3 regions of the Kitasatospora sp. NE20-6 genome follow, and region 1 is predicted to be linked to each of the others. Evidence: riboswitches for the same ligand, from Rfam matches in the RefSeq annotation. Region 1 holds a riboswitch; each other region holds the start of a gene.
What was found. A riboswitch is a leader RNA that binds a small molecule or an ion and turns the genes downstream of it on or off. The one in region 1 is predicted to bind S-adenosylmethionine.
Positions count from the first base shown of each region.

Region 1 (9,255 bases):
ACAGCGACGAGCCGGTCATGCGCTCCCTCGGCCTCTACCGCACCCAGGCCGCCGACCCCGGCGCCTGACCACGTCCTCACCCGCGCCCCCAGCCCGCCCACAGCCCACCCACAGCAAGGAACTCCTGTGCGCCTCACCCTCTTCCGGCACGACCGGCTCGGCCTTGTCGACGGCGACGACCTGGTCGACGTGACCGAACAACTCGCCGGTCCGGGCCCGTACGGCCCGGCGGGCCCTCTGCAGCGCCACATCGAGCGGGCCGCCGAGGGGCTCACCCTCGTCCCCGACCTCGGCCCCTGCCCCCGCACTCCCCTGACGGAGGCGGCCCTGGAAGCTCCGCTCCCCCGCCCCGGGAAGATCGTCGGCGCGCCCGTCAACTACCTCGACCACAAGGCCGAGATGGAGTACACCACTTCGGTCGCCGACCTCGGGATCTTCCTCAAGGCCAACTCCTCCGTCATCGGCCCGGGGCAGGACGTCGTCCTCCCCTACAGCGACAAGCGGACCGACCAGGAGGGCGAGCTCGGCGTCGTCATCGGCCGCACCGCCTCCCACGTCACCGCCGACGAAGCGCTGTCGTACGTCTTCGGGTACACCTGCCTGCTCGACATCACCGTCCGCTCCGACGAGGACCGCTCCACCCGCAAGTCGTTCGACACCTTCACCCCCATCGGCCCGTGGATCGTCACCGCCGACGAGATCCCCGACCCCGACACGCTCGACCTGCGCTGCGACGTCGGCGGCACCACCCGCCAGCGGACGAACACGGCCGATCTGATCTTCGGGGTGCGCGAGCTCATCGCCTACACCAGCTCGGTCATGACCCTGCACCCCGGCGACGTCATCGCCACCGGCACCCCCGCCGGCGTCGGGCCCCTCGGCCACGGCGACCGTGTCGTGGTCGAGATCGAGCGCATCGGACGGCTGGAGGTCGGCGTGGACGGCTCCCGCGGCACGCCCTACGCCGAACGCCCGGGACGGGCCTCGAAGCGCGCCGCGCAGGACTGACGGCACCTCCGGACACCAGGGCAGTGCCGCCGAAACGTAGACTCGCGGACGGAACGGCCGCGCTCGCGCGGCACCCCTCGGTGGAGGAAGACGAGACCATGGCACGGGCACGCTCACTGGAACTGGACCACTACGTCGGGCACCTCATCCGCCGTGCCGAGCAGGTCCACACCGCACTGTGGGCCACCCACGTGTCACGGGAGATCACCTCCCAGCAGTTCGCGGTCCTGAACGCCCTCGCCCGGCAGCCCGGCATCGACCAGCGCACCGTCGCCGCAGCCATCTCCCTGGACCGCTCGACGGTCAACCACATCGTCCGGAGGCTCACCGACCAGGGCCACGTCACCCAGGTCCGGGACGAGTCCGACCGCCGCCGCACCCTGCTGAACCTGACCCCGAGCGGCAGCCGTCTTCTGGAAACCCTCATCCCACCCGCCGAACGCATCAACGAACGGCTCCTGGAGGCCCTGCCGGAACCCGAACGCGCCACGGCAGTGGACATCCTGCGGAAAATCGCCTGCATGGACGACACCCTTCCGAACGAGGACGCCCGCCCGGCCCGGTGACCGGCCTCCTCCGGTCCCGGCGCAGCGCCGGCAACCACGCGGGGAGCGACGCCGGACTGCGATGTGCGCTGCCGCTACCCGCGGGTGTGTCCGGCCAGCGGCTCCGCCCCGTAATCGGTGGTAACGCCGTGTGGCGATCGCCGGAGAACGGGAGGGTGAGCTCGGCGTCGTCGCCCTCGGCCGGCGTCAGAGCAGGTGCGCGAACTCTCGCGCGAAACGGGCGAGTTCGGTCATCCCGGACGGATCTTGGCGAGTTCTCCCAGGAGTTCGGTGTCCTTCGGGAGGAAGTTCGACAGTCTTCCGCACCACGTCTCCCCGGCGGTACCGGTCTGCGCCCGGCACGCCGGGATCGAGCGGATTCACGACCTGGTGTCCGAACTTCCGGGCATCCGCGGGCCGCACGCCGGCCCGTCCGTTCCGGCTTCCGCCCACTCCCCCTTGACCCGGCCCGAATTGTTGATCTAACTTCGTGCCACGCCACGAGTTCCGGTGTGCAAGCCCTGGCTGGCCGGACAGCAACCCTCCGTCGCGGTGGGGTGCTCCAGGTGAAGGCTCGGCGGGAGACCTCCCGCAAGCGCGCACGACACCGGCACCCGTGCCGGACCGACCCCGACCGGGAGGACGAGGGTGCCCACGGCTCTGTACAGCCGCCGCCACATCGACCTGCTCATGGTCTCCAGCTCCCTGTGTAGCTGAGCACGACAGCACCGTCCGTCCCCGCCGCTGTCCCCGACAGCCCGCGCCGCGGACTTCTGCACGTCCTGTCGCCCCTCAGGCATCGCGCCACCCCGCGTCCGGGTCCGCGTGCGCATCGCATGCGCACGCGCACCGCCGACGCGCCGTCCGCGCATGCCGCCGCACCTGCGAACCCGGAGACCAGCCATGCACGACTCACCTGCCGAAGAAGGCATTCCGACCACGCCCGCGTCAACGCGCCGCCGCAGCCTTGCCACGCTCGCGCTGACCGCCGCCGTCCTGGTCACCGCCGGCGCCTGCACCAGCACCAGGTCCGGCGGGACCGCCTCCGCCGACACCGCCGCCTCCGCCCTGACCATCGGCACCACCGACCAGATCGTCAGCCTCGATCCGGCCGGCTCCTGGGACGCCGGCTCCGGCACCATCCAGGACGAGGTCTACACCACTCTGCTCAGCGCCAGGAACGGCACCTCCGACGTCTCGGCGAACCTGGCCGCCTCCGTCAAGCTGACCGCACCCACCCAGTACACGGTCGCCCTGAAGCCCGGCCTGAAGTTCGCCAACGGCCACGAACTGACCTCGTCCGACGTCAAGTTCAGCTTCGACCGGCAGCTGGGGATCGCCGACAAGAACGGCCCCTCCCCGCTGCTCTACAACCTCGCCTCGGTCGCCGCCCCGGACCCGGCCACGGTCGTGTTCACCCTCAAGTCGGCCAACGACAGCATCTTCCCGCAGGTGCTCTCCACCGGTGCCGGCTACATCGTGGACGAGGAGGTCTTCCCCGCCGACAAGGTCCTCGACGACGACGCCATCGTCAGAGCCAAGCCCTGGGACGGCCCGTACGGCATCACCAGCTACGCGAAGAACTCGCTCGTCTCCTTCCGGGCCAACGACGCCTACCAGGGCCAGCTGGGCAAGCCGAGGACCGCGCAGGTGCGGCTCAAGTACTACACCGACCCGAACAACCTGAAACTGGACATCCAGCAGGGCGGCATCGACGTCGTCTACCGCACCCTGGCCACCGCCGACCTGGAGGACCTGGCCACCAGGAAGGGCATCACCGTCCACACCGGCTCCGGCAACGGCATCCGCTACATCGTCTTCGACCTCAAGACCCAGCCTTACGGCAGCAAGACCGACCAGGCCGACCCCGCCAAGGCGCTCGCCGTCCGGCAGGCCGTCGCCGACTCCATCGACCGGTCCCAACTCGCCTCCCAGGTCTACAAGAACACCTTCGCGCCGCTCTACACCTCGGTGCCGGACGGCATCACCGGGGCCACCCCGTCCTTCAAGGGGCTCTACGGCGACAAGAACGGCGGCCCCTCCAAGGACGCGGCCGCCGCCGTGCTCGGCGCGGCCGGCGTGACCACCCCGGTCACCCTCAACCTCCAGTACAACACCGACCACTACGGCTCCTCCTCGACCGACGAGTACGCCCTGATCAAGACCCAGCTGGAAGCCACCGGCCTGTTCAAGGTCAACCTCCAGTCCACCGCGTGGGCCCAGTACGGCAAGGACCGGGTCGCCGACCTCTACCCGCTCTACCAGCTCGGCTGGTACGCCGACTACCTCGACGCCGACAACTACCTCGGCTCCTTCTTCTCCCGGGACAGCTGGGTCAACAACGGCTACGACGACCCGGCCGTGCAGGCGCTGATCAAGCAGGAGGAGACGGAGACCGACCCGGCCGCCCGCACCCGGCAGATCAAGCAGGTGCAGGACGCCGTCGCCGCGCAGGTGCCGCTGCTCCCGCTGCTCCAGGGCTCCACCGCGATCGTCACCCGCTCCGGCGTGCAGGGCGTGCCCGCCCAGCTGAACAGCGCCTACCGGTTCCGCTGGGCCGAGGTGGGCAAGGGCTGAAGCCGAAGCACCCCGCCCCCGAGAGACGCTGAACCCCGAGAGAATCCGACATGACGCTCGCTCGGTCCCTGAGCGGACGCCCGGAGCGCGGTCGGCCCCTGCTGACCGCGCTCCGCTCGCCGCTGGCCCGCTACCTGGCCGTCCGCTTCCTGCTCATCCTCCCGACCGTCTTCCTGCTGCTCACCGCGGTCTTCTTCCTGATGCGGACCACCGGCGACCCGATCACCACCGCCTTCGGCGACCGGCTCACCCCGGCCCAACTGCAGGAGAAACTGCACGCCGCCGGCTACGACCGCCCGCTGTTCACCCAGTACCTGGACTACCTGCGGCAGACCGCCACCGGCGACTTCGGCCGCACCGCCACCGACAACCAGGCCGTATCCACGGTCCTGCTCACCTACGGCGCAGCCACCCTCGAACTCGCCTGCTACGCCCTGCTGGTGGCCATCGCCGTGGGCGCCCCCGCGGGCATGGCCGCGGCCCGCTTCCGCGACCGCGCCCCGGACGCCGCGCTGCGGCTGGCCGCGATCCTCGGCTACGCCACCCCGGTCTTCTTCGTCGGGCTGCTGCTCAAACTGGTCTTCGCCGTCCGGCTCGGCTGGCTGCCGGTCTCCGGCCGCGCCTCGATCCAGGTGGAACTGGAGCTCCAGAACCAGTCCAGCACCACCGGCCTCTACCTGGTCGACGCACTGCGCAGCGGCGACGGCTCCGCCGTGGCCGACGTGCTGCGCCACGGCGTGCTGCCCGGACTGGCCCTCGGCCTGCTGCTGGCCGGCGTGCTGCTGCGGCTGGTGCGCACCAACCTGATCGTCACCCTGGACGCCGAGTACGTCGAGGCCGCGCGCTCCCGCGGCGTCGGCGGCCTGCGGCTGATCACCCGGCACGCCGCCCGGCCCGCGCTGATCCCGGTGGTCACCGTGCTCGGCCTGCAGATCGCCGGGCTGCTCGGCGGCGCGGTGCTCACCGAGACCACCTTCGAATGGAGGGGACTCGGCTACGAGCTGGCCCACTACCTGACGGTGCGTGACTTCGCCGCGGTGCAGGGCATCGTCGTGCTCTTCGCGATCGTGGTCGCGGTGGTCAACTTCCTGGTGGACGTGCTCGCCGCGATGATCGACCCCCGAGTGAGGTACTGATGCCCGGCCTCCGGTCCTCTCGCCCGACGCCCGCCCGTCCGGCACTTGCCCGTCCGGCACTTGCCCGTCTGGTGCCGCAGCGGGTGCGCGGCAGCGTCGGCCTGCAGCGCGCCATGCTGCTCACGGGAGCCGGGCTCACCGCCCTGTTCCTGCTCACCGCACTCCTCGCCCCTTGGATCACACCTTCGGGCCACGCCCAACTCCAGTACGGCGGGGCACTGTTCGGCTCACAGCAGCCCCCGGGCCACGGCCACCTGCTGGGCACCACCATCGGCGGCTACGACGTGCTCTCGCGCACCCTGTGGGGCACCCGGACCGCCGTGGCCGTCATCGGCCTCTCGCTCGGCCTGTCGGTGCTGCCCGGCACCCTCGTCGGCCTCGTCTCCGGCTACCTGGGCGGCTGGACGGACCGGCTGCTGGTGGGGGTCGCCGACGCGCTCTACTCCTTCCCCTCGCTGCTGCTGGCCATCGTCATGTCCATCGTGATCAGCGGCGGGCAGTCCAGCCTGGTCGGCGGCCTGACCGCGGCCGCCTGCTCGCTGGCGCTGGTCTTCGTGCCGCAGTACTTCCGGGTGGTCCGCGCCGAGGTGCTGCGGGTCAAGGCCGAGCCCTTCGTCGAGGCCGCCCGGGTGATCGGCACCGGCCACCTGAGGATCATGTTCCGGCACGTGCTGCGCAACTCGGTGCGCACCCTGCCGCTGATCCTCACCCTCAACGCCTCCGAGTCCATCCTCACCCTGGCCGGCCTCGGCTTCCTCGGCTTCGGCATCGAGCCCAACGCCGCCGCCGAGTGGGGTTACGACCTCAACCGCTCGGTCGCCGACGTCACCTCCGGCATCTGGTGGTCCGCGCTCGCCCCGGGCACCGCCATCGTCCTCACCGTCCTCGGCGTCACCCTCCTGGGCGAAAGCCTCAACGACCTCGCCGACCCGCGTCTGCGCCGCCGGCGCGGATCCCGCACCGCCGGGGCCGTCGACCCCGGCCCCGCGGCCCCGGCGGCAGCAGAGGAGCAGACCCGTGCCTGAGCCCCGCGCGACCGCAGCACCGGACACGGTGCACGACCCGGCATCGGCCGCGTCGGCGGCCCTGCTCCGCATCGAGGACCTGCACGTGTCGTTCGCCACCGACAGCGGGCAGATTCCCGCCGTACGAGGCGTGAGCCTGACGGTGGCGGCGGGAGAGGTGGTGGCACTGGTCGGGGAGAGCGGCAGCGGGAAGACCGTCACCGCGCGCAGCGTGCTCGGGCTGCTGCCCGAGTCGGCCACCACCCGGGGACGGGTCCTGCTCGGACAGGGCGACACCGGCGCCGTGGAGGTGCTGGGCGCAGGCCGCACCACGCTGCGCACGCTGCGCGGAACCGCCGCGGCCATGGTCTTCCAGGAGCCCTCCACCGCGCTCAACCCGGTCCACCCCATCGGCTGGCAGATCGCCGAGGGCCTGCGCGCCCACGGCCGGGGCACCCGCGCCTCCCGTCGCGCCCGCGCGGTCGAGCTGCTGGAGCAGGTCGGCATCCCCGAGCCCGGGCAGCGGGTGAACCACTACCCGCACCAGCTGTCGGGCGGTCAGAAGCAGCGTGTCGTCATCGCGATGGCACTCGCCCTGGGTGCCCGGCTCCTGGTCGCGGACGAGCCGACCACCGCCCTGGACGTCACCGTGCAGGCGGAGATCCTCGACCTGCTGCGCCGCTGCCGCGACGAGCTGGGCACCGCACTGCTGCTGATCACCCACAACATGGGCGTCGTGGCCGACCTGGCCGACCGCGTCGCGGTGATGCGCGACGGCCGGATCGTGGAGCAGGCCCCCGTACGCCGTCTCTTCGCCGCGCCACAACACGCCTACACCCAACAACTCCTCGACGCCGTACCTGACTTCGGCAACGCGAAACCCCGCCCGGCCCGGCCCGCCGACGGCGCGCCGCCCGTCGTCACCGCCCGCGGCCTCACCGTCGACCACCCCGGCCGCCTGGGCCGCCGGCCGTTCCGCGCCGTGGACCAGGTCGACCTGGAGATCGGCGCCGGCGAGGTGCTGGGCCTGGTCGGGGAGAGCGGCAGCGGCAAGACCACCATCGGCCGCGCCCTCGCCGGGCTCACCGCCGTCAGCGGCGGCACCCTCACCGTTCTCGGCGAGACGCTCCGGGAAGGCCCGCGCCGCCGGACCGGCACCACGGCCGGCCGCAGCGGCCGCCTCGGCTTCGTCTTCCAGGACCCGGCCACCAGCTTCAACCCCCAGCTGACCATCGGCGCCTGCGTCGCCGAGCCGCTGCGGGTGCACCGCCCCGGGCTGGACCGCGCCGCCGTCGCCGACCGCGTCCAGGAACTGCTGGAGCAGGTACGTCTGCCGGCCGGCACCGCCGCCCGCTACCCGCACGAACTCAGCGGCGGCCAGCGCCAACGCGCCTCGCTCGCCAGGGCGCTCGCCCTGGACCCGGCGCTGGTGATCGCCGACGAACCCACCTCCGCACTGGACGTCTCGGTGCAGGCGCAGGTGCTGGAGCTGTTCACCCGGCTCCAGCGCGATCTCGGCTTCGCCGCCCTCTTCGTCAGCCACGACCTGGCCGTGGTGGAGCAGGTGGCCGACCGGATCGCCGTGCTCCACCGGGGGCGTGTGGTGGAGACGGGGCCCACCGCCCAGGTGCTCGGCACACCGCAACACCCCTACACCCGGCGGCTGATCGCCTCCCTGCCGGTGCCCGACCCGGACCGCCAGGCCCGGCGCCGCGCCGCCACCTCCCTGCCCCCGCAGCAGACAGGAGCCCCCGCCCCATGACGGACAGCAGCACCGACGACTCCCCGCAGGCCGTCGCCCGGCGGGCCCTGCGCCGCACTCCCGTGGTCGACGGCCACAACGACCTGCCGGTCGCCCTGCGGGCCCGCAGCGGCGGCTCCGTGGAGGGACTGGACAGGAACAGGCCCGAACTCCACACCGACCTGCCGCGGCTGCGCGAGGGTGGTGTCGGCGCGCAGTTCTGGTCCGTCTACGTCCCCTCCGACCTGCCCGAGCCGGTGGCCACCGTGGCCACCCTGGAGCAGATCGACCTGACCCACCGGCTGATCGCCCGCTATCCCGGGCAGCTGCGCCTGGCCGTCACCGCGGACCAGGCCGAGGACGCCGTCGCGGACGGCAGGATCGCTTCACTGCTCGGCATCGAGGGAGGCCACTCGCTGGCCTCCTCACTCGGGGTGCTGCGCGCCTTCGCCCGCCTCGGCGTCCGCTACCTGACGCTCACCCACAACCACAACACCCCCTGGGCCGACTCCGCCACCGACGTCCCCGGCGTCGGCGGCCTCTCCGGGGCAGGTCTGGCCGTGGTCGCCGAACTCAACCGGATCGGCGTGCTGGTCGACCTCTCCCACACCGCCGAGACCACCCAGCGCGCCGCACTGGCCGCCTCCACCGCCCCGGTGATCTTCAGCCACTCTTCCTGCCGCGCCGTCAACGACCACCCGCGCAACGTCTCCGACGAGGTGCTGGCGCTCCTCCCGGCCAACGGCGGCGTGGTCCAGCTGACCTTCGTGCCCGACTTCGTCTCGGCCGAGGTCGCCTCCTGGCGGGCCGGCCTGGCCGCCGAGCGGGAACGCCTCGCGCTGCCCGCGCACACCTGGGCCTGGCCCCGCCACCCGGCCCCGGGCGAGAGCCCGGCCGCCGTGGCCGAAGAGGCCGCCGCCGCCTTCGCCACCGGCCCCGGCGCGCCTCCGCCGCCCGAGCTCCGGCGCTGGCTGGACACCCACCCCCGCCCCGAGGCCACCGCCGCCCAGGTGGCCGACCACGTCGAGCGGGCCCGCGAGATCGCCGGCCTCGACCACATCGGCCTCGGCGGCGACTACGACGGCGTCGACCGGCAGCCGGCCGACCTGCCCGACGTGGCCGGATATCCGGTGCTGCTGAGGGAGTTGGCCTCGCGCGGCTGGTCCGCCGAGGAGCTGGAGGCACTGACCGGACGCAACGTGCTGCGCGTGCTCCGCGAGGCCGAGCGCCGGGCCGACGAACCG
Region 1 is NZ_BPRL01000055.1:31,635-40,889, forward strand. Features, by position in the region: gene SNE206_RS30200 (cupin domain-containing protein) at 1-68, shown strand, start outside; gene SNE206_RS30205 (fumarylacetoacetate hydrolase family protein) at 127-1,008, shown strand; gene SNE206_RS30210 (MarR family winged helix-turn-helix transcriptional regulator) at 1,107-1,574, shown strand; SAM riboswitch class IV at 2,050-2,157, shown strand; gene SNE206_RS30215 (ABC transporter substrate-binding protein) at 2,457-4,130, shown strand; gene SNE206_RS30220 (ABC transporter permease) at 4,181-5,266, shown strand; gene SNE206_RS30225 (ABC transporter permease) at 5,350-6,291, shown strand; gene SNE206_RS30230 (ABC transporter ATP-binding protein) at 6,284-8,032, shown strand; gene SNE206_RS30235 (dipeptidase) at 8,029-9,255, shown strand, end outside.

Region 2 (9,255 bases), on a different contig from region 1:
CACTCGGGACGGCTGCGCAGCAGGTGCCGGTAGGCGAGCAGCCCGCGGACGATGTTCTTGCTGAGCTCGGTGCGGTCGACCCGGACGATCGTCCGCCGGTCGCCCACGGCCTCCTGCAGCGCCGCGAGCCGGGCGTCGACGTCCGGCCGGTGCGCGCGCTCCCGCAGGAAGTCGGCGTCCGCGCCGAGCCCGTGCACGCCCAGGTGCGTGGTGCGCCCGGCGTGGGTGACCGTGCGCGCCGCCCGGTCGACGGTGGCCCCGAGCACGGCCTCGCAGCAGTCGGCGAAGGCGAGCGCCCAGCGCTCGGTGAGGAAACCGGCCCGGTCGGCGCCCAGGATGCCGGTGAGCACCTCGGCGGCGACGTCGTCGGGCAGCAGCCGGTAGTACTCGGGCGGCGCCCACGGGGTGTGCGAGAAGTGCCCGATCCGCAGGTCCGGGCGGAGCCGGCGGAGCTGCGCCGGGGCGAGCGAGAGGTGGTAGTCCTGCACGAGCACGGCGGCGCCGGGGGCCGCCTCGGCGGCGAGCGCCTCGGCGAAGGCGGTGTTGTACGCCGTGTAGGAGTCCCACTCGCGGCGGAAGCGGTCGTCGAAGACCGGGCTGACCGGGGTGTCGTACAGCAGGTGGTGGACGAACCAGAGGGTGGAGTTGGCGATGCCGTTGTAGGCCCGTGCGAAGGTGCCGGGCTCGATGTCCAGCATCCGGACGGCCTGGCCGCCGACGTCGTGCCCGGCGCGGTCCAGCCGGCCGTCCGGTGCCTGCCGGGCGGCCGTGCGGTCGGCGTCGCCGAGCGCGGCGCACACCCACACCGCGGACGGGTCGTCGATCGCGGACAGCCCCGAGACCAGCCCGCCGCCGCCTCTGCGGAGGGTCAGGGTGCCGTCGTCCTCGCTGGTGAAGGACACCGGGCCCCGGTTCGAGGCCACCAGGACGGGGGCGGCGCCGGACTGCTGCGGAGGTTCGAACGCGAGATCGGCCATATCCCCTAGCTTGCCGCCGGACCGGGGCGGCAAACCATTCGGCGGCGTTCCGGCCGGGTCGCCGCGCCGGCCGCTCAGCGCTCCCGGTACTCGGCGACCGTCCGCATCGGCGGCCGCTCCAGCGCCGTCACCGGGTGGGTGTGCGCGGTGAAGCCGCTGGTGCCCGGGTCACGGGTGAACTGCGTGAGCAGCGGGTGCACGAGGTCCTCGGCCGCCTTCAGCCGGTCCGCGCGGTCGAGCCGGTCCAGGGCGGTGCGGTAGATCGTGGCGGCCATCCGTCCGAGGGCCTGTCCGTCCTGGTGGCGGTGGTGCCGCACCCCGACGTCGACCTGCGCCAGCGCGTCCAGCCCGGCCGTCCCCAGGGCGTCGACCAGCAGGCCCAGCTCCACCCCGTACCCGGTGGGGAACGGCAGCCGCTCCAGCAGCGAGCGGCGCGCCGCGTACTCGCCGCCGAGCGGCTGCACGAAGCCCGCCAGCTGCGGCCAGTGCATGTTCAGCAGCGGCCGGGCGACCAGCTCGGTGACCCGGCCGCCGCCGGCCGGCACGACCGCGCCGTCGGTCTCCAGCGGCCGGTCGTACATCGCCTTCACCAGCTCGATGCCGGGATCGGTGAGGAGCGGGCCGACGATCCCCGAGACGAAGGCCGGGTCGAACTCGCGCAGGTCGGCGTCGATGAAGCAGACGATCGCGCCGGACGTCGCCAGCAGCGACCGCCAGAGCACCTCGCCCTTGCCGTGGACGGCGGGCAGCCCCGGCAGGATGTCGTCGCGGTGCACCACCCGCGCGCCGGCGGCCCGGGCGGTCTCCGCGGTGCGGTCGACCGAGCCGGAGTCGACCACCACCAGTTCGTCGACCAGCCGGTGGCGCTCCATCAGCTCCTCGCGGATCGCGGTCACGATCTCGCCGACGGTCGGTTCCTCGTCCAGCGCGGGCAGGACCACGCTGACCGTCCCGTCCCGTCCCGCCGCCCGTTTGGCGGCGAGCAGCAGCTCCACCGGGCGATCGGCCGCCGCCCAGGAGCGGCGGCGCAGCCAGGTCGCCACCTCCGGGAGGACGTCGGGACGGGGCAGCTCGGTCACGGTCTCGCTCCTCGTAACTTCTCGTCTCGCGTATCGGACGCGGGGTCTCGGCCCGCAGGCCTTCGGTTACAGTCTTCGTACTGCGGTCGCGCCTTCGCACGCCGGGGTCGCCGCAGCGCAGGACCGACAACTTCACAGAGCTCATCCAGAGGGACTGAGGGAACGGCCCGTCGACGTCCCGGCAACCTTCTCGCAGGGCGGTCACAGGCCCCCGCGGGACAGGTGCCAATTCCGTCCTGTGGCGCGCCCGCGTCACGGGGAAGATGAGGAGAGAGGCCTCCGCCACCATGGCTACCGCTACCCCTGCCACCGTTGACCTCGGCCCCGCCGCCGCGCTGTCCTGTCGCGAGTGCGGCACCCGCTTCCCGCTCGGACCGAGCTTCGCGTGCCTGGAGTGCTTCGGTCCGCTGGAGATCGCGTACGACTACGACGGCTACGACGCCGAGGAGCTCCGCAAGGCCATCGAGGCCGGCCCGGCCAGCATCTGGCGCTACGCCCCGCTGCTCCCCGTGCCCGCCGACGTCGCCGGCAAGCCCAACCTGAACCCCGGCTGGACCCCCCTCGTGAAGGCCGACAACCTCGGCCGTGAGCTCGGCTTCACCGCCCAGCTGCACGTCAAGGACGACTCCGGCAACCCGACGCACTCCTTCAAGGACCGCGTCGTCGCCTGCGCGATCGAGGCCGCCCGCGCCTTCGACTTCACCACGCTCTCCTGCTCGTCCACCGGCAACCTCGCCGGCGCGGTCGGCGCGGCCGCCGCCCGGGCGGGCTTCAAGTCCTGCGTGTTCATCCCGCACGACCTGGAGCAGGGCAAGATCGTCATGGCCGGCGTGTACGGCGGCGCCCTGGTCGGCATCGACGGCAACTACGACGACGTGAACCGCTTCTGCTCCGAGCTGATCGGCGACCCGATCGGCGAGGGCTGGGGCTTCGTGAACGTCAACCTCCGCCCGTACTACGGCGAGGGCTCCAAGACGCTCGCCTTCGAGATCTGCGAGCAGCTCGGCTGGCGCCTCCCGGAGCAGCTGGTCGTCCCGATCGCCTCGGGCTCCCAGCTCACCAAGATCGACAAGGGCCTGCAGGAGCTGATCAAGCTCGGCCTGGTCGAGGACCGTCCCTACAAGATCTTCGGCGCCCAGGCCGAGGGCTGCTCCCCGGTCTCCGCCGCCTTCAAGGCCGGCCACGACGTGATCCGCCCGGTCAAGCCGAACACCATCGCCAAGTCGCTGGCGATCGGCAACCCGGCCGACGGCCCGTACGTCCTCGACATCGCCCGCCGCACCGGCGGCACCGTCGAGGACGTCACCGACACCGAGGTGGTGGCCGCCATCAAGCTCCTGGCACGCACCGAGGGCATCTTCGCCGAGACCGCCGGCGGCGTGACGATCGGCGTGCTCAAGAAGCTGGTCGAGACCGGGCAGCTCGACCCGTCGAAGGAGACCGTCGCCATCAACACCGGCGACGGCCTGAAGACCCTCGACGCGGTCGCCGACTCCGGCCTCACCGCCACCATCCGCCCGACGCTGGAGTCCTTCCGCGCCGCCGGCCTCGTCTGAGCCCCCCTCACCACGTCCGCAAGGAGCACCGTATGAGCGCCACCGTCCGCATCCCGACCATCCTGCGCACCTACACCGGCGGCTCCGCCGAGGTCACCGCCGAGGGCACCACCCTGGCCGCCGTCATCGCGGACCTGGAGCAGAACCACGCCGGCATCGCCGCGCGCATCCTGGACGACGCCGGCAAGCTGCGCCGCTTCGTCAACGTCTACGTGAACGACGACGACGTGCGCTTCGCCGAGGGCCTGGAGACGGAGATCAAGGACGGCGCCAGCATCTCGATCATCCCCGCGGTGGCCGGCGGCTGCTGAGGCCCCGCCACGCGGACGGCCCCGGTCGCACCGGGCCGTCCGCGACGCGTACGCACCACCGGAGCCGCCGCCGGGAACGGAATGCCTTTTTCCGTTACCGGCGGCGGCTCCTGCCGTGCCCGGTGGAATTCGACGGGTCATGGGAGGAGTAGAGTGCCGAACGTGGCAGCGCCTCCCTCCGCGACGTCGCCCCTGAACTGCCGTAATACCCGGAATTCCCCGCGCGGCCGCGCCGGCCGGGCTGCGGGCGCCGGGCGCCCGGGCGGGCCGCAGGCCCCGTCCGCCCGCTGAGACGCCGCACGAAGGGCGCCAGGGCGAATCTGTCAGGCAAGTGTCAGAATTCCTGCAGCGTTATGTCGTGCTGCGCCCGTTATGTCCCGCGCGAATTGCGAAGATATGGCGCTTTCATCCCGTGATATCCCCCGGGATGGTGCGGGAATTCCCAGAAGTTGGCTCTGTTGCACAGGGCTCCTGTCCGGATACATTCAGCCGCGGTCGACGCATTCACCCGCCTGTCGGCCCCCTCCGCGGGGGCTCGTGCGGTGGTCTGCGGCGTACAGGCTGTGCCCAAGGGGGGGTTCCCTCGGGCCGGCCCACCGGACCTGGGAACGCATCCTGCGGACCCGTGAATGGCCAGCACAGCACAAGGGGAGTTCGGAATGGCTCAGGGCACCGTCAAGTGGTTCAACGCGGAGAAGGGCTACGGCTTCATCGCGGTCGACGGTGGTGCGGACGTCTTCGTCCACTACAGCGCGATCCAGATGGACGGCTACCGCACCCTCGAGGAGGGCCAGCGGGTCGAGTTCGAGATCTCCCAGGGTCAGAAGGGGCCGCAGGCGGACATGGTCCGTGCTGCTGCGGCCTGACACTGCGACCTGCGGAGCCCTCGGCTCGTCCCGAGCTGGTGGTCACACCTCGTCTTCGCGAAGGCCCGTACGACACCGTCGTACGGGCCTTCGACGTGTCCGGGCACGGGGTGCGGGCGGTGAATCATCCGGGCGGACACGGCGATCGGGCTTGCACTCGCCATCCGAGAGTGCTAACTATTGGCGTTAGCACTCACAGCATGAGAGTGACAAGCGGACCGGGTCGGTGAGGCCCCGGCGAGCGGTAGGGGAATGGACCCCCGCTCACAGGGCCGTCCGTCGCGGGCACCTCTGGTCCGAGCAGTCGACCGTGTCCCGGAGGACCACTTCTGATGGCCAAGATCATCGCCTTTGATGAGGAAGCTCGCCGCGGCCTTGAGCGCGGCATGAACCAGCTTGCCGACGCAGTGAAGGTCACGCTCGGCCCCAAGGGTCGCAACGTCGTTCTGGAGAAGAAGTGGGGCGCCCCCACGATCACCAACGACGGTGTCTCCATCGCCAAGGAGATCGAGCTCGAGGACCCGTACGAGAAGATCGGCGCGGAGCTCGTCAAGGAGGTCGCCAAGAAGACCGACGACGTCGCGGGCGACGGCACCACCACCGCCACCGTGCTCGCCCAGGCGCTCGTGCGCGAGGGCCTGCGCAACGTCGCCGCCGGCGCCAACCCGATGGCCCTCAAGCGCGGCATCGAGAAGGCCGTCACCGCGGTCTCCGACCAGCTCCTGGCCCAGGCCAAGGACGTCGAGACCAAGGAGCAGATCGCCTCCACCGCCTCGATCTCCGCCGCCGACACCCAGATCGGCGAGCTCATCGCCGAGGCGATGGACAAGGTCGGCAAGGAAGGCGTCATCACCGTCGAGGAGAGCAACACCTTCGGTCTGGAGCTTGAGCTCACCGAGGGCATGCGCTTCGACAAGGGCTACATCTCCGCGTACTTCGCCACCGACCTGGAGCGCATGGAGACCAGCTTCGAGGACCCCTACATCCTCATCGCGAACTCCAAGATCAGCTCGGTCAAGGACCTCCTCCCGCTGCTGGAGAAGGTCATGCAGAGCGGCAAGCCGCTCGTCATCATCGCCGAGGACGTCGACGGCGAGGCGCTGTCGACCCTGGTCGTGAACAAGATCCGCGGCACCTTCAAGTCCGTCGCCGTCAAGGCCCCGGGCTTCGGCGACCGCCGCAAGGCCATGCTCGGCGACATCGCCATCCTCACCGGTGGCACCGTCATCTCCGAGGAGGTCGGCCTCAAGCTGGAGAACGCCGGTCTCGACCTGCTGGGCAGCGCCCGCAAGGTCGTCATCACCAAGGACGAGACGACCATCGTCGACGGTGGCGGCGACAGCGACCAGGTCGCCGGCCGCGTGAACCAGATCCGCGCCGAGATCGAGAACAGCGACTCGGACTACGACCGCGAGAAGCTCCAGGAGCGCCTCGCCAAGCTGGCCGGCGGCGTCGCCGTCATCAAGGCCGGCGCGGCGACCGAGGTCGAGCTCAAGGAGCGCAAGCACCGCATCGAGGACGCCGTCCGCAACGCGAAGGCCGCCGTCGAGGAGGGCATCGTCGCCGGTGGCGGCGTCGCGCTGCTCCAGGCCTCGGTCGTCTTCGACAAGCTGGAGCTGGAGGGCGACGAGGCCACCGGTGCCAACATCGTCAAGGTCGCGCTGGAGGCCCCGATCAAGCAGATCGCGACCAACGCCGGCCTCGAAGGCGGTGTCGTGGTGGAGAAGGTGCGCAACCTCCCCGCCGGCCACGGCCTGAACGCCGCCACCAACGAGTACGTCGACCTCATCGCCGCGGGCATCATCGACCCGGCCAAGGTCACCCGCTCCGCGCTGCAGAACGCCGCCTCCATCGCGGCGCTCTTCCTCACCACCGAGGCCGTCATCGCCGACAAGCCGGAGAAGGCCTCCGCGGCCGCCGGCGGCGGCATGCCGGGCGGTGACATGGACTTCTGATCCCCTGCGGATCAGCGGTTCCGATCGTCCCGCGAGGGCGGTCTCCCCACGGGGAGGCCGCCCTCGCGGCGTTCCCGCCCGCCGCACCCCGCCGGGCACCGGGCCTCCCGGGTCCGCGACGGGCTGCGCGACAATGGGGGGATGGCCAGCCCTGAGATCGAAGCCGCCCTGCACGCCGCCCGTGCGCTGATCCTCGCCGACCTGACCGCCCGCGACGTCGCCGACGCCGCCGTCGTCTCGCTCGTCGAGAACGCCGTCACGCACCGCCGGTGGTGGCTGGAGCAGTGGCCCGACGGCACGGAGTACGTCCTCGGGCTGGTCGCCCAGGACGTGCAGGACGCCCTGCTGGAGGCGTACGGCCGCTGGCCGCTCTGCGAGGCCTGCGCGGCCGGGGGCGACCCGCACGCGCTGGGCGTCGAACCCGAGCTCGGCCCCGAACCGCACTGGGTGTGCGGCAAGGAGGGCGTGGCCGTCGCCGCCGTCGGGCACCTCGCGTGATCCTCATCGACCCGCCGACCTGGCCCGGTCACGGCAGGCTGTGGTCGCACCTCGTGAGCGACACGGGCTACGAGGAGCTGCACGCCTTCGCCGTGCTGCTCGGCGCTCCCGCGAAGGGCTTCGAGCGCGACCACTACGACATCCCGGCGGCCTGGTACGACCGCGCGGTCGAGCTCGGCGCCGAGCCGGTCGGCTCCAAGGAGCTGGTGGCCCGGCTGACCGCGGCCGGGCTGCGCCGCCGGAAGGCTAGCTTTCGAGACGGCTGAGCTCGGACGCCAGGTTCGTCCGGGCCGCCGCGTCGAAGCGGTCCCGGGCCTGCGCGGTGCGGTAGAGCGCCGGCAGTGCCAGCAGCTGCCGCAGGATCGCGGCGCGGCCCGCCCGGAAGGCGTCCTCCGGCACGAACGCGTACTCCTCGCGGACCTCGGCCGCGTACGCCGCGTACCGCTCCGGGGCCGACCCGAGGATCGCCAGGTCGGCGTCGCACAGCACCTCGCCGTTGCGGTCGCCCGCGGCGCAGTCGTGACCGGCCGTCAGGCGGACCAGCCGGGCGACCTCCTGGACGGACTCCTCCGCCAGCCCGGCCTCCCGCAGGGCGCGGACGGCGAGCTGGGCGCTGCGCTCCTCGTTCTCGGACCGGTCGGGCCGGTACACCGCGTCGTGGAACCACGCGGCCAGCCGCACCGCGTCGGCGTCGGCGGCGAGCGGGGCCAGCGCGTCGACGTGGTCGAGCACCGCGCGCAGGTGGCCGACGGCGTGGTAGCGGCGCTGCGGTTCGGCCCAGCGGGCCAGCAGGTCGCGGCCGTACGGCTCCGGGTCGGCGGTGGCGCCGCACCGGGCCAGCAGGGCGTTCCAGCGGTCGAGCAGGGCATCGGTCATGACGGTCATTCTGCTGCACCCGGGATTCCGCCGATCGGTGGACCCACAGGCCGTCCTGATGCGCACCGGCACCCCGTGCGGGGCCCCCGGCCGACTGCTCCGGCAGGGTCCGGCAGGGTCCGGCAGGGGTCCGGTCGAGGCCGGCCGGGAGGAGGCCGCCGCCCGGCCTCCGCCGGCGCGCCGCGGTCGCCGGCCGGCTCCCGGCGGGCCGTCGCCCCCTGCGGCGCCGGGCCGACGGATCGGGGGAGGGGGCTCGCCGGGGGGCGGGCCCGTGTGGCAAGGTAGCGATATGTCTAGACCAATTGTGGAAGTCATCGCGCTGACCGCCCAGGACGCCCTGGCCGCCGAGTCCGGCGGCGCCGACCGCCTGGAACTGGTCACCGACATGGCCGCCGACGGGCTGACCCCGTCGGTGGCCGACTTCGCGGCCATCCGGGCCGCCGTCGCCCTCCCGCTCCGGGTGATGCTCCGCATCCGCGACGGCTTCACCCCCGGCGACCTCGACGACCTGCTCGCCCGCACCGCCGCCCTGCGGGCCGAGGGCGCCGAGGAGTTCGTCCTCGGATTCCTCGACGCCGACGGCGCGGTCGACCTGGCCGCCACCACCGCCGTCGCCGAGGCGGTGGCGGGCTGCCGCTGGACCTTCCACCGGGCCATCGACCACAGCGCCGACCGCTCCGCAGTCCGCGCGGCCGTCGCCGACCTCCCCGGCCTGGACACCTTCCTCACCTCCGGCTCCCCGGCCGGCGTCGACGCGGGCCAGGGCGTCCTGGAGGGCGAGCTCGCCAAGGCCGGCGACCCCGGCTACCGCCAGCGCATCCTGGTCGGCGGCGGCCTGCGGGCCGAGCACGTGCCCGGGCTCCGCGCGGCCGGCTTCGACGCGTTCCACATCGGCGGGGCCGTCCGCGTCGACGGCTGGACGACGCCGGTCGACCCCGCCAAGGTCGCGGCCTGGCGCGCCCTGGCCGACGCCTGACCAGCGCCTGGACGCCTGACCGGCGCCTGGACGCTGGACGCCTGACCGGCGCCTGACCGACGGCCGCCCGGCGTCCGGCCGTCAGTCAGCCGTCAGCCGTCAGTCAGCCGTCAGCCTGCCGTCAGTCGGCCAGCTGGGCCGGCAGCGGCTCCGCGTGCAGC
Region 2 is NZ_BPRL01000004.1:69,156-78,410, forward strand. Features, by position in the region: gene SNE206_RS04580 (trehalose-6-phosphate synthase) at 1-977, opposite strand, end outside; gene SNE206_RS04585 (glucosyl-3-phosphoglycerate synthase) at 1,052-2,056, opposite strand; SAM riboswitch class I at 2,195-2,326, shown strand; gene thrC (threonine synthase) at 2,344-3,612, shown strand; gene SNE206_RS04595 (MoaD/ThiS family protein) at 3,645-3,923, shown strand; gene SNE206_RS04600 (cold-shock protein) at 4,583-4,789, shown strand; gene groL (chaperonin GroEL) at 5,122-6,744, shown strand; gene SNE206_RS04610 (hypothetical protein) at 6,886-7,242, shown strand; gene SNE206_RS04615 (DUF4031 domain-containing protein) at 7,239-7,508, shown strand; gene SNE206_RS04620 (hypothetical protein) at 7,489-8,118, opposite strand; gene SNE206_RS04625 (copper homeostasis protein CutC) at 8,408-9,094, shown strand; gene SNE206_RS04630 (HelD family protein) at 9,216-9,255, opposite strand, start outside.
Region 2: another riboswitch for S-adenosylmethionine. It lies ahead of thrC (threonine synthase); the one in region 1 lies ahead of SNE206_RS30215 (ABC transporter substrate-binding protein).

Region 3 (9,255 bases), on a different contig from region 1:
GCGAGCATCGACACGACGAACAGCAGGGAGACCTGCCGCTCCGCGCGCTTGGCGGCGCGCTCGTCGATGTCCGTGCGGCGGGGCTCGTGGGCCGGCAGCCCGGGGTCGGCGAAGGGGTCGCCGTGCGTGGCGACCTCGTGCCCTTCGGAGCCGTGGGACTCCGGCAACTTCTCGTCAGACATCTCGTGGCTCATGACTTCTTGGCCTTGGTGGTGTGGGCGGCGACCCAGATCGCGACGAAGATGAGCAGGCCGAGGCCGAAGATCCAGCCGAACAGGCCCTCGGTCACCGGACCGAGGCTGCCCAGCGCGAGACCGCCCGGGTTGGGCTCATCGTTGGTGTGGCGGACGAACGCCACGATCTGCTTCTTCTGCTCCTCCGGCATCGTCGTGTCGGGGAACGACGGCATGTTCTGCGGGCCGGTCTGCATGGCCTCGTAGATGTGCTTGGCGTCGACACCCTCCAGCGACGGGGCGTACTTGCCCTGCGTCAGGGCACCGCCCTTGCCGGCGAAGTTGTGGCACTGGGCGCAGTTGGTGCGGAAGAGCTCGCCGCCGGCGGACACGTCCTTCGGGTCGGCCGAGGTGTACTGCTCCTTGGTCGGTGCGACCGGGCCGGGGCCGAGCGAGGCCACGAACGCGGCCAGCTGATCGATCTGGGCCTGGGAGTAGATGACCTTCTTCTTGGGCACCTGGGCGCCGGACTGCTGCGCGGGCATGCGGCCCGTGCCGACCTGGAAGTCGACCGAGGCCGAGCCGACGCCGACCAGGCTCGGACCGTCGGAGCTGCCCTGGCCGTCGAGGCCGTGGCAGGAGGAGCAGCCCACGGCGAAGAGCTTCTTGCCCTCGTCGATCGCGAGCGACTGCGAGGAAGTGTCGGCCTGCGCCCGCTCGGCGGGCGCGAACGCGGCGTACAGCCCCCCGGTGGCCGCCAGGGCGAGAAGTAGGACGACCAGCGCCGCCAGTGGGTGGCGCCGTCGTGCGGAGAGCTTTTTCACGGATTACCCCGGTGTCAGGATCTGGTCGGCTGGTGGCTGCGCCCGAGGGACACCGGTCTGCTCGGGGCCGGTGCCCGGGTGGGGCGCGGACCGGTCGGCGGGGCGTCCGCGTGAGGGCGGGCGCTGTCTCCGGCCGCGGCCAGCGACCTGATCAGCCTTTACTTGATCAGGTAGATGGTCGCGAACAGGCCGATCCACACGACGTCGACGAAGTGCCAGTAGTACGACACCACGATCGCGGCGGTGGCCTGCTCGTGCGTGAACCGCCTGGCGGCGTACGTCCGCCCCAGGACCAGCAGGAAGGCGATCAGACCACCCGTCACGTGAAGGCCGTGGAAGCCGGTGGTCAGGTAGAACACCGTCCCGTACGGGTCGGAGGACAGCGACAGGCCGTCCACCTTCACGAGCTCGGTGTACTCGAAGATCTGACCGCCGATGAAGATCGCGCCCATCACGAAGGTGATGACGAACCACGAGCGGAGCTTCTTGACGTCACCGCGCTCGGCGGCGAAGACGCCGAGCTGGCAGGTGAGGGAGGAGAGCACCAGGATCGTGGTGTTCACCGAGGAGAACGGCACGTTGAGGGCTTCCGCCTTCTCGTGCCAGAACTCCTGCCCCATGACCGAGCGGAGCGTGAAGTACATCGCGAACAGGGCCGCGAAGAACATCAGCTCGGAGCTCAGCCAGACGATGGTTCCGACGCTGACCAGGTTCGGCCTGTTGACCGCTCCGTGCGCGTGTCCGGTTTCTGTTGCTGTTGCTGTCGCCACGACGGACATTATGTCGGTCCCTTATTCCGTCTTCACGCCGGGGGGTGCTCCTCGGAGTGTCCGGTGCGTGCGGTATGCCCCCCTGGGCTCCGGGGCGGGGGAACCGGGCCGGTGGGTCTGCGCACTGTCCGTTTTCTGACGGTTGTTCGAGACGGGTGAGCGGATGTCCCCCGATCGAGTGAGATCCGCGCGCGGCGGCTTGAGAGAGATCGTGCCAGGGGCTCACCGGGAGGGGTGCACGGGAGTAGCATCCGAGGGAGAACGTGGTCCGGATCACACTGGGCCGTTCGGAACGCGGCACATATTAAGAGGACGAGCACCCGGGAGCAGGGCCCATGGCGCACACGACCGACGAGACGCTCACCGTTCTCGTCTACAGCGACGACCGCAACACCCGCGAGCAGGTCACCCTGGCGCTCGGCCGCCGGCCCGCCGCCGACCTGCCGGAGGTCGGGTACCTGGAGTGCGCGACCACCCCCGCCGTGCTCCGCGCCCTGGAGAAGGGCGGCATCGACCTCTGCGTGCTCGACGGCGAGGCCGTCCCCGCCGGCGGGCTCGGCCTCACCCGCCAGCTGAAGGACGAGATCTACGGCTGCCCGCCGGTGCTCGTCCTCATCGGCCGCCCGCAGGACGCCTGGCTCGCCGCCTGGAGCCGGGCCGACGCCGCCATCGCCCAGCCGGTCGACCCGATGGCCCTCGCCGAGGCCGCAGCCACCCTCCTGCGCGCCCGGATCGCCCGGCGGACCCCCGCCCACCACTGACCGCTCCCGGCCGGCCGGAGGGCCGTCTCACCAGGAGAGAAGGGGCGGCCGGATCGGCCCGGCCGCCCGCCCGTGCTCGCTAGGCTGGCTCCATCCCTGTTTCGGTACCACCGGATGAGAGCTGGAGTCGGCCATGGTGAACGTGAACCCTGCGAACGGCGGCAAGGACCCCGTGCAGGTGGTCCGCACCTGGCCGGATCTGCTGACCTCGCTGCTCGCCGGCCAGGACCTCACCCGGGCCGACACCGCCTGGGCGATGGACCGGATCATGGCCGGCGAGGCCGTGCCCGTCCAGGTCGCCGGCTTCATGGTCGCGCTGCGGGCCAAGGGCGAGACGGTCGAGGAGATCGGCGGCCTCGTCGACGCCATGTACGCGCACGCCGAACCGCTCGACATCCCCGGCCCGGCGGTCGACATCGTCGGCACCGGCGGCGACCGGGCGAAGACGGTCAACATCTCCACGATGTCCGCGATCGTCGCCGCCGCGGCCGGGGCCAAGGTCGTCAAGCACGGCAACCGGGCCGCCTCCTCCGCGAGCGGCTCCTCCGACGTGCTGGAGAAGCTGGGCATCAGCCTCGACCTCGACGCCCGGCAGGTCGCCGCGGTCGCCGAGGAGGTCGGCCTCACCTTCTGCTTCGCCGCGAAGTTCCACCCCGCGATGCGGCACGCCGCCCCGGCCCGCCGCGACCTCGGCGTGCCCACGGCCTTCAACATCCTCGGCCCGCTCACCAACCCGGCCAAGGTCACCGCCCACGCCATCGGCTGCTTCGACACCCGGCTCGCCGGGCTGATCGCCGGCGTGCTCGCCCGGCGCGGCGCCCGCGCCCTCGTCTTCCGCGGCGACGACGGCCTCGACGAGCTCACCGTCTCCACCACCTCGCACGTGTGGATCGTCAAGGACGGTGCCGTCACGGAGACCGCCTTCGACCCGCGGGACGTCGGCATCGAGCTGGTCGGCATCGAGGCGCTGCGCGGCGCGGACGCCGAGTACAACGCCGCCGTCGCCCGGCGCCTCTTCGCCGGCGAGCGCGGGCCCGTCCGGGACGCCGTCCTGCTCAACACGGCCGCCGCCCTCGTCGCGCTCGACCTCACCGACGCGCCGCTCACCGGGCAGCTCGCGGCCGGCATCGAGCGGGCCGCCGCGGCGATCGACTCCGGAGCCGCCGAGGCCACGCTCAAGCGCTGGGCCGACGCCACCGCGCGCCGCTGACGGAGCCGGCAGGTGCGGGGGCGGCCGCCCCCGCACCTGCCCGGCCTTGACCGCTCCTCAGCTCTCGCCTAGAGTCCTCCACAGGTCATGAGTGGCAGCAACAAGCCCCAGCTTGCTGTCCGGCAACCCTCCGTCCGTGGCGGGGTGCCCTGGGTGAGGACCGGGCCGTGCGGCAAGTCGTCCGCGCGGCAAGCGCGGACCACCGGCGATGCATCCCCGGGGTCCCCACCTCGTGAGGAGCACCGCCATGTCGCTTTCCACCGAACTCTGCGCCCCGCTCGCCGTCCTCGGCCACGACGTCCAGGTGCCGCTCGCCTCCGGCGAGAAGGTCACCTACGCCGCCCTCGACTACGCCGCCAGCGCCCCCGCCCTCCAGCAGGTCTGGGACGACATCGCCGCGTACGCCCCCTACTACGGCAGCGTGCACCGCGGCGCCGGCTACCTCTCGCAGCTCTCCACCGACCTCTTCGAGCAGAGCCGCCGCACCGTCGCCGACTTCCTCGACCTGCGCGACGGCGACCAGGTCGTCTTCACCCGCGCCACCACCGACTCGCTCAACCTGCTCGCCGGGGCGCTGCCCGCCGGCACCCGCGTCTACGCCTTCGAGACCGAGCACCACGCCTCGCTGCTGCCCTGGCGCCACGCCGGCCTGACGGTCGAGTACCTGCGGGCCCCGCGCTCCCGCGCCGAGGCCGTCGCCGCCCTCGACGCCGCGCTCGCCGCGGGCGACCCCGCCGGACCGCGCCTGCTCTGCGTCACCGGCGCCTCCAACGTCACCGGCGAGCTGTGGCCGATCGCCGAGCTCACCGAGACCGCCCACCGGCACGGCGCGCGCGTCGTCCTGGACGCCGCCCAGCTCGCCCCGCACCACCGGCTGTCCGTGCGCGACCTCGGCGTCGACTGGGTCGCCTTCTCCGGCCACAAGCTGTACGCGCCGTTCGGATCGGGCGTGCTCGCCGGGCGCAGCGACTGGCTGGACGCCGCGGAGCCGTACCTCGCCGGCGGCGGCGCCAGCCGGACCGTGGCCCGCGAGGAGGACGGCTCCGTCGCCGTCGAGTGGCACCGGGGCCCGGCCCGGCACGAGGCCGGCTCGCCCAACGTCATCGGCGCCTACGCCATCGCCTCGGCCTGCCGCGCGCTGACCGCGGCCGGCTTCGACGCGCTGGAGGCCCGGGAGCAGGCGCTCGTCGAGCGGCTCACCGCCGGACTCGCCGGGATCCCGGAGGTGAAGGTGCTCAACCTCTTCGGCGAGGGCTCGGCCCGCGTCGGGGTGCTGTCCTTCGTGGTCCGCGGCTGGAACAGCTCGCACTTCTCGGCGGCGCTCTCCGCCGAGTACGGCATCGGCGTGCGCGACGGCCTGTTCTGCGCGCACCCGCTGGTGCGCACCCTGCTCGGCGGGGAGGACACGGCGCCGTCCGCGTGCGGTGCGCCCGAGCCCTCGCTGCCCGGCGAGCGCAGCCTCAACGCGATCCGGGTGAGCTTCGGCGCCGGCACGCCCGACGAGCACATCGACCGCTTCCTCGCCGCCGTCCGCGCGCTCGTCACCGACGGCGCCCGCTGGACCTACCGCAACGAGGGCGGCCGGTGCGTCGTCGACACCGCGGCCTGACCTACTCGTCCAGGCCCAGCGCGAACGCCGCCTCCAGATCGTGCTGCGAGTAGGTGCGGAAGGCGATCTGCGTCTCGGTGTGCTCCACGCCCGGCACCTTGTTGAGCCGGCCGGGGATCACCGCGGCGAGGTCCTCGTGGCGCCGCACCCGCACCATCGCCACGAGGTCGTAGCCGCCGGTCACCGAGTAGACCTCGCTGACGCCCTCGATCGCGGCGATCGCCTCGGCGATCTCGGGGATCCGGTCGACGCTGGTCCTGATGAGGACGATCGCGGTGATCACGGTGCGCGCTCCTGTGTGCTGGGGTGAGGCCCAGCGTATCCGCCGTCAGCTCGCGCGTCTGCCCTGCCGCAGACCCGCCGCCCGCACCGCCAGCCAGCCCGCGCTGAACCCGATCACGTGCACCAGGTACGCCACGCCCGGCACCGCGGACCCGACCGGCCACCACTGCAGCGCGAACCACAGCCCCAGCACCAGCCACGCGGGGAACCGCAGCGGCAGGAACAGCAGCACCGGTACCAGCGTCGTCACCCGCGCCCGCGGGTACAGCCGCAGGTAGCCGCCGAGCACGCCCGAGATCGCCCCCGACGCGCCGACCAGCGCCCGCACCGACTCGTCCGAGCCGGCCTCGGCCAGCGCGTAGCCGTACGTCGCCAGGTAGCCGATGCCCAGGTAGAAGAGGAGGAAGCGGGCCCGGCCGAGCCGCTGCTCCACACCGGGGCCGAAGACGTACAGGAACAGCACGTTGCCGACCAGGTGCAGCCAGCCCGCGTGCACGAAGAGCGAGGTGAGCACGGACAGCACCGGGATCTTGCCCGGGTCCGGGGTCGGCGTGCAGCCCTTCACGACCGGTGGCAGCGCGGCGAGCTGTCCGGCGTCCAGCGGTGCGTGGCCGAGGAGTTCCGCCGGCACCGCACCCCAGCGCTGTGCGAAGCGCTGCTCCGCGCACACCCGGGCGTCGCCGGTGCCGTACACCGGGTTGAGGCCGAAGCTCGGGCCGGCCAGCAGGACGAGCGTGCTGACCGCGATCAGCGCGTAGGTGACGTGCGGGGCACGGGCCGGTGCCGGGGTCGCGGCCTCCGCCCGCCCGCGCACGGGGGCGGGGACGGCCATGACAGCGAGCATTCCTCCCCGGCCGCCGCCCGACACCGGCCGCTGCTGCAAGCGGGTGACCTGTACCGGTGCGCGGACCGGTGACGGCCGCCGGGCCCGTACGCAATAGGCTTGGCCGACCGGACCAGGGACCATCCGAGAGGACCGCCGATGACCATCGCCGCCCCCACTGCCGAGACCCGCTGGCGCTGCACCCTGTGCGGCAACCTGACCCGCTTCGACGTGACCCGCTCGGCCCGGGTGGTGGAGTACCTGCACTTCGACCTGAGCGGCGAGTCGAAGGTGGAGGAGACCGAGGTCCTCAGCGAGACGCTGGAGTCGGTGCGCTGCCGCTGGTGCAACGCCGTCGACCAGGTCGAGCTGGTCGCCCGTCCGGGTGCCGAGGCCGAGGCAGCCGCCCAGGCGGAGGCCGGCGAGGGCGAGCCGCAGGCCTGAGCCGGCGACGGCACGGCACACCCCGGCGGAGCACGCGCACCGCCGGGGCGTGTGGCGCGGTACCCCTCGGGGCACGGTAGACGGGACAATTGCACAGAGCGGTGCATGGGCGCAGCGCGGTGCATTCGAGGGCGGCGGCAGCAGGCCGCGCGAGCCCGGGGAGCAGGATCGGAGCCAGGGACGTGGTGGACGCAGCGAGCGGGCCGTCCGAGCCGCAGGGGCAGCAGCCCGCTGCGGACGGAGGCCTGCCGGACGCGCCCGGCGCCGGGCCGGTGGCCGAGGCCGACGGCACGCCGTCCGAGCAGCTGGACCGCCCGCTGCCCGAGGGCGTGCGCCGCCGCGTGGTCGGCATCGCCGCCGACGCGCTGGGGGCGATCCCGGCCGCCGACCTGCCGTCGGGCCTGCGCCCGTACGCGAAGTTCACCCCCGCCCGCCGCGCGAAGTACGCGGCGACCGCGCTGGCCGCGGCGCTGGACGCCGAACCGTTCTTCCGGGTGCGCATAGCCGAGCGCCTGCGCCTCGGCCAGCCGGAGCTGGCCAGGGCGCTGGAGGCCGGGACGGTGCCTGCCGCCGCCGACCCGATGGACGTCGCCGCCGCCGCCTACCTGCTGCGCCCCGAGGGCTGGAGCCGCCTCGTCGCCGACGCCGGCCACGAGGTCGAGCGGGCCGACGCCGAGGGCGCGGCCGCCGAGGCGGCCCGGATCGTGGAGAAGCTGCAGGGCGAGCTGGCCGAGGTCCGGGCGGCGGCGCGCGCCGACCTGGAGCGCCAGCGCGCGGAGTCGGAGGGCGTGCGCCGGGAGGCCGAGTCGCTGCGCAAGCGCGTCCGCTCCCTGGAGAGCGACACCCGGCGGGCCCAGGCGGAGACCCGCAAGGTGCAGGCCGAGCTGGACGGCGTCCGGACGGCGTCCGCGGCGGAGCGCAGTGCCGCGGACGGCGAGGCCCGGCGGCTGCGGCACCGCATCACCGAGCTGGAGACCGCCTCGGAGGCGGGCCGCCGTTCGGCGCGCGAGGGCCGCAGCGTGGAGGACATGCGGCTGCGGCTGCTGCTCGACACGGTGCTGCAGTCGGCGCAGGGCCTGCAGCGGGAGCTGGCGCTGCCGGTCGCCCAGCTGCGGCCGGCGGACCTGGTGGACGCGGTGGAGCCGTCCTCGGCGAACCCGCACGACGTGGCCCGCCGGGGTCTGGCCGAGGACGACCCGGCCCTGCTCGACCAGCTGCTGGCGATTCCTCAGGTGCACCTGGTGGTGGACGGCTACAACGTCACGAAGACCGGCTACCCCGCGCTGCCGCTGGAGCAGCAGCGGCTGCGGCTGCTGGGCGGGCTGGCCATGCTGGCGCAGCGCACCCACGCCGAGGTGACCTGTGTCTTCGACGGGCAGGACCTCGACGTGCCGGTGATCATGGCGCCGCCGCGGGGGGTCCGGGTGCGCTTCAGCCGTACCGGGGAGACCGCGGACGAGCTGATCCGGCGGATGGTGCGGGCCGAGCCGGAGGGGCGGCCGGTGGTGGTGGTCTCCACGGACCGCGAGGTCGCGGAGGGCGTGCGCAAGGCGGGGGCCCGCCCCGTGGCGTCGATTCTGCTGCTCAACCGGCTCTCCCGGCCCTGACGGGGCGTCGGCCCAGGTCGGAGCGGTGGTGGCGAGGTTGTGTCGGGCTGGTGAAATCCCGGTCGGGGGGCCGACTTCGCAGCGGAGGGGAGTGGCGCCGGAGGCGGATCTTCACTAGGGTCTGGCGTCAAACCTATTTTCCGGACCTCACTCGATCGAGTGAGTCCAGCAGGAAGAAGGAGCTAGACCCTTGGCCTCCCACCGCCGTCCCAAGCAGCCGAGCCGCGCGCGGGTATCCGTGCTCACCGCTGCAGCCGCGACCGCGGTCGCCCTCTCCGCCCAGGCGAGCGCCCACGCCGCCCCGGCAAAGCCCACCAAGGACGAGGTCAAGGTCCAGGTCGACAAGCTCCTCGAGGAGCAGGAGCAGGCGTCCGAGACGTACAACGGAGCCAAGGAGCGGGGCGAGCAGCTCCGCAAGCAGGCCGACCAGCTGCAGGACCAGATCGCGCGCGGTCAGCAGCAGCTGACCGAGGTCGCGTCCGGGCTGTCCGCGGTCGCCGGCGACCAGTACCGCACCGGCGGCGTCGACCCGACGGTGGCGCTCATGCTCTCGTCGGACCCCGACAACTACCTCGACAAGGCGTCGAGCAACGAGCAGGCCACCGACACCCAGGCCTCCACGCTCAAGAGCCTGAAGGAGCAGCAGCGCCGGCTCGACCAGCAGAAGCAGGAGGCCGCGGCCATCCTCGCCGAGCTGGACCGCTCCACCCAGACGCTGAACGAGGCCAAGGCCGAGGTCCAGAAGAAGCTCT
Region 3 is NZ_BPRL01000048.1:25,123-34,377, forward strand. Features, by position in the region: gene SNE206_RS28095 (Rieske 2Fe-2S domain-containing protein) at 1-182, opposite strand, end outside; gene SNE206_RS28100 (c-type cytochrome) at 191-997, opposite strand; gene SNE206_RS28105 (heme-copper oxidase subunit III) at 1,156-1,776, opposite strand; gene SNE206_RS28110 (hypothetical protein) at 2,103-2,528, shown strand; gene trpD (anthranilate phosphoribosyltransferase) at 2,662-3,738, shown strand; SAM riboswitch class IV at 3,822-3,939, shown strand; gene SNE206_RS28120 (aminotransferase class V-fold PLP-dependent enzyme) at 3,986-5,347, shown strand; gene SNE206_RS28125 (Lrp/AsnC ligand binding domain-containing protein) at 5,349-5,630, opposite strand; gene SNE206_RS28130 (rhomboid family intramembrane serine protease) at 5,676-6,461, opposite strand; gene SNE206_RS28135 (hypothetical protein) at 6,612-6,896, shown strand; gene SNE206_RS28140 (NYN domain-containing protein) at 7,142-8,503, shown strand; gene SNE206_RS28145 (NlpC/P60 family protein) at 8,694-9,255, shown strand, end outside.
Region 3: another riboswitch for S-adenosylmethionine. It lies ahead of SNE206_RS28120 (aminotransferase class V-fold PLP-dependent enzyme); the one in region 1 lies ahead of SNE206_RS30215 (ABC transporter substrate-binding protein).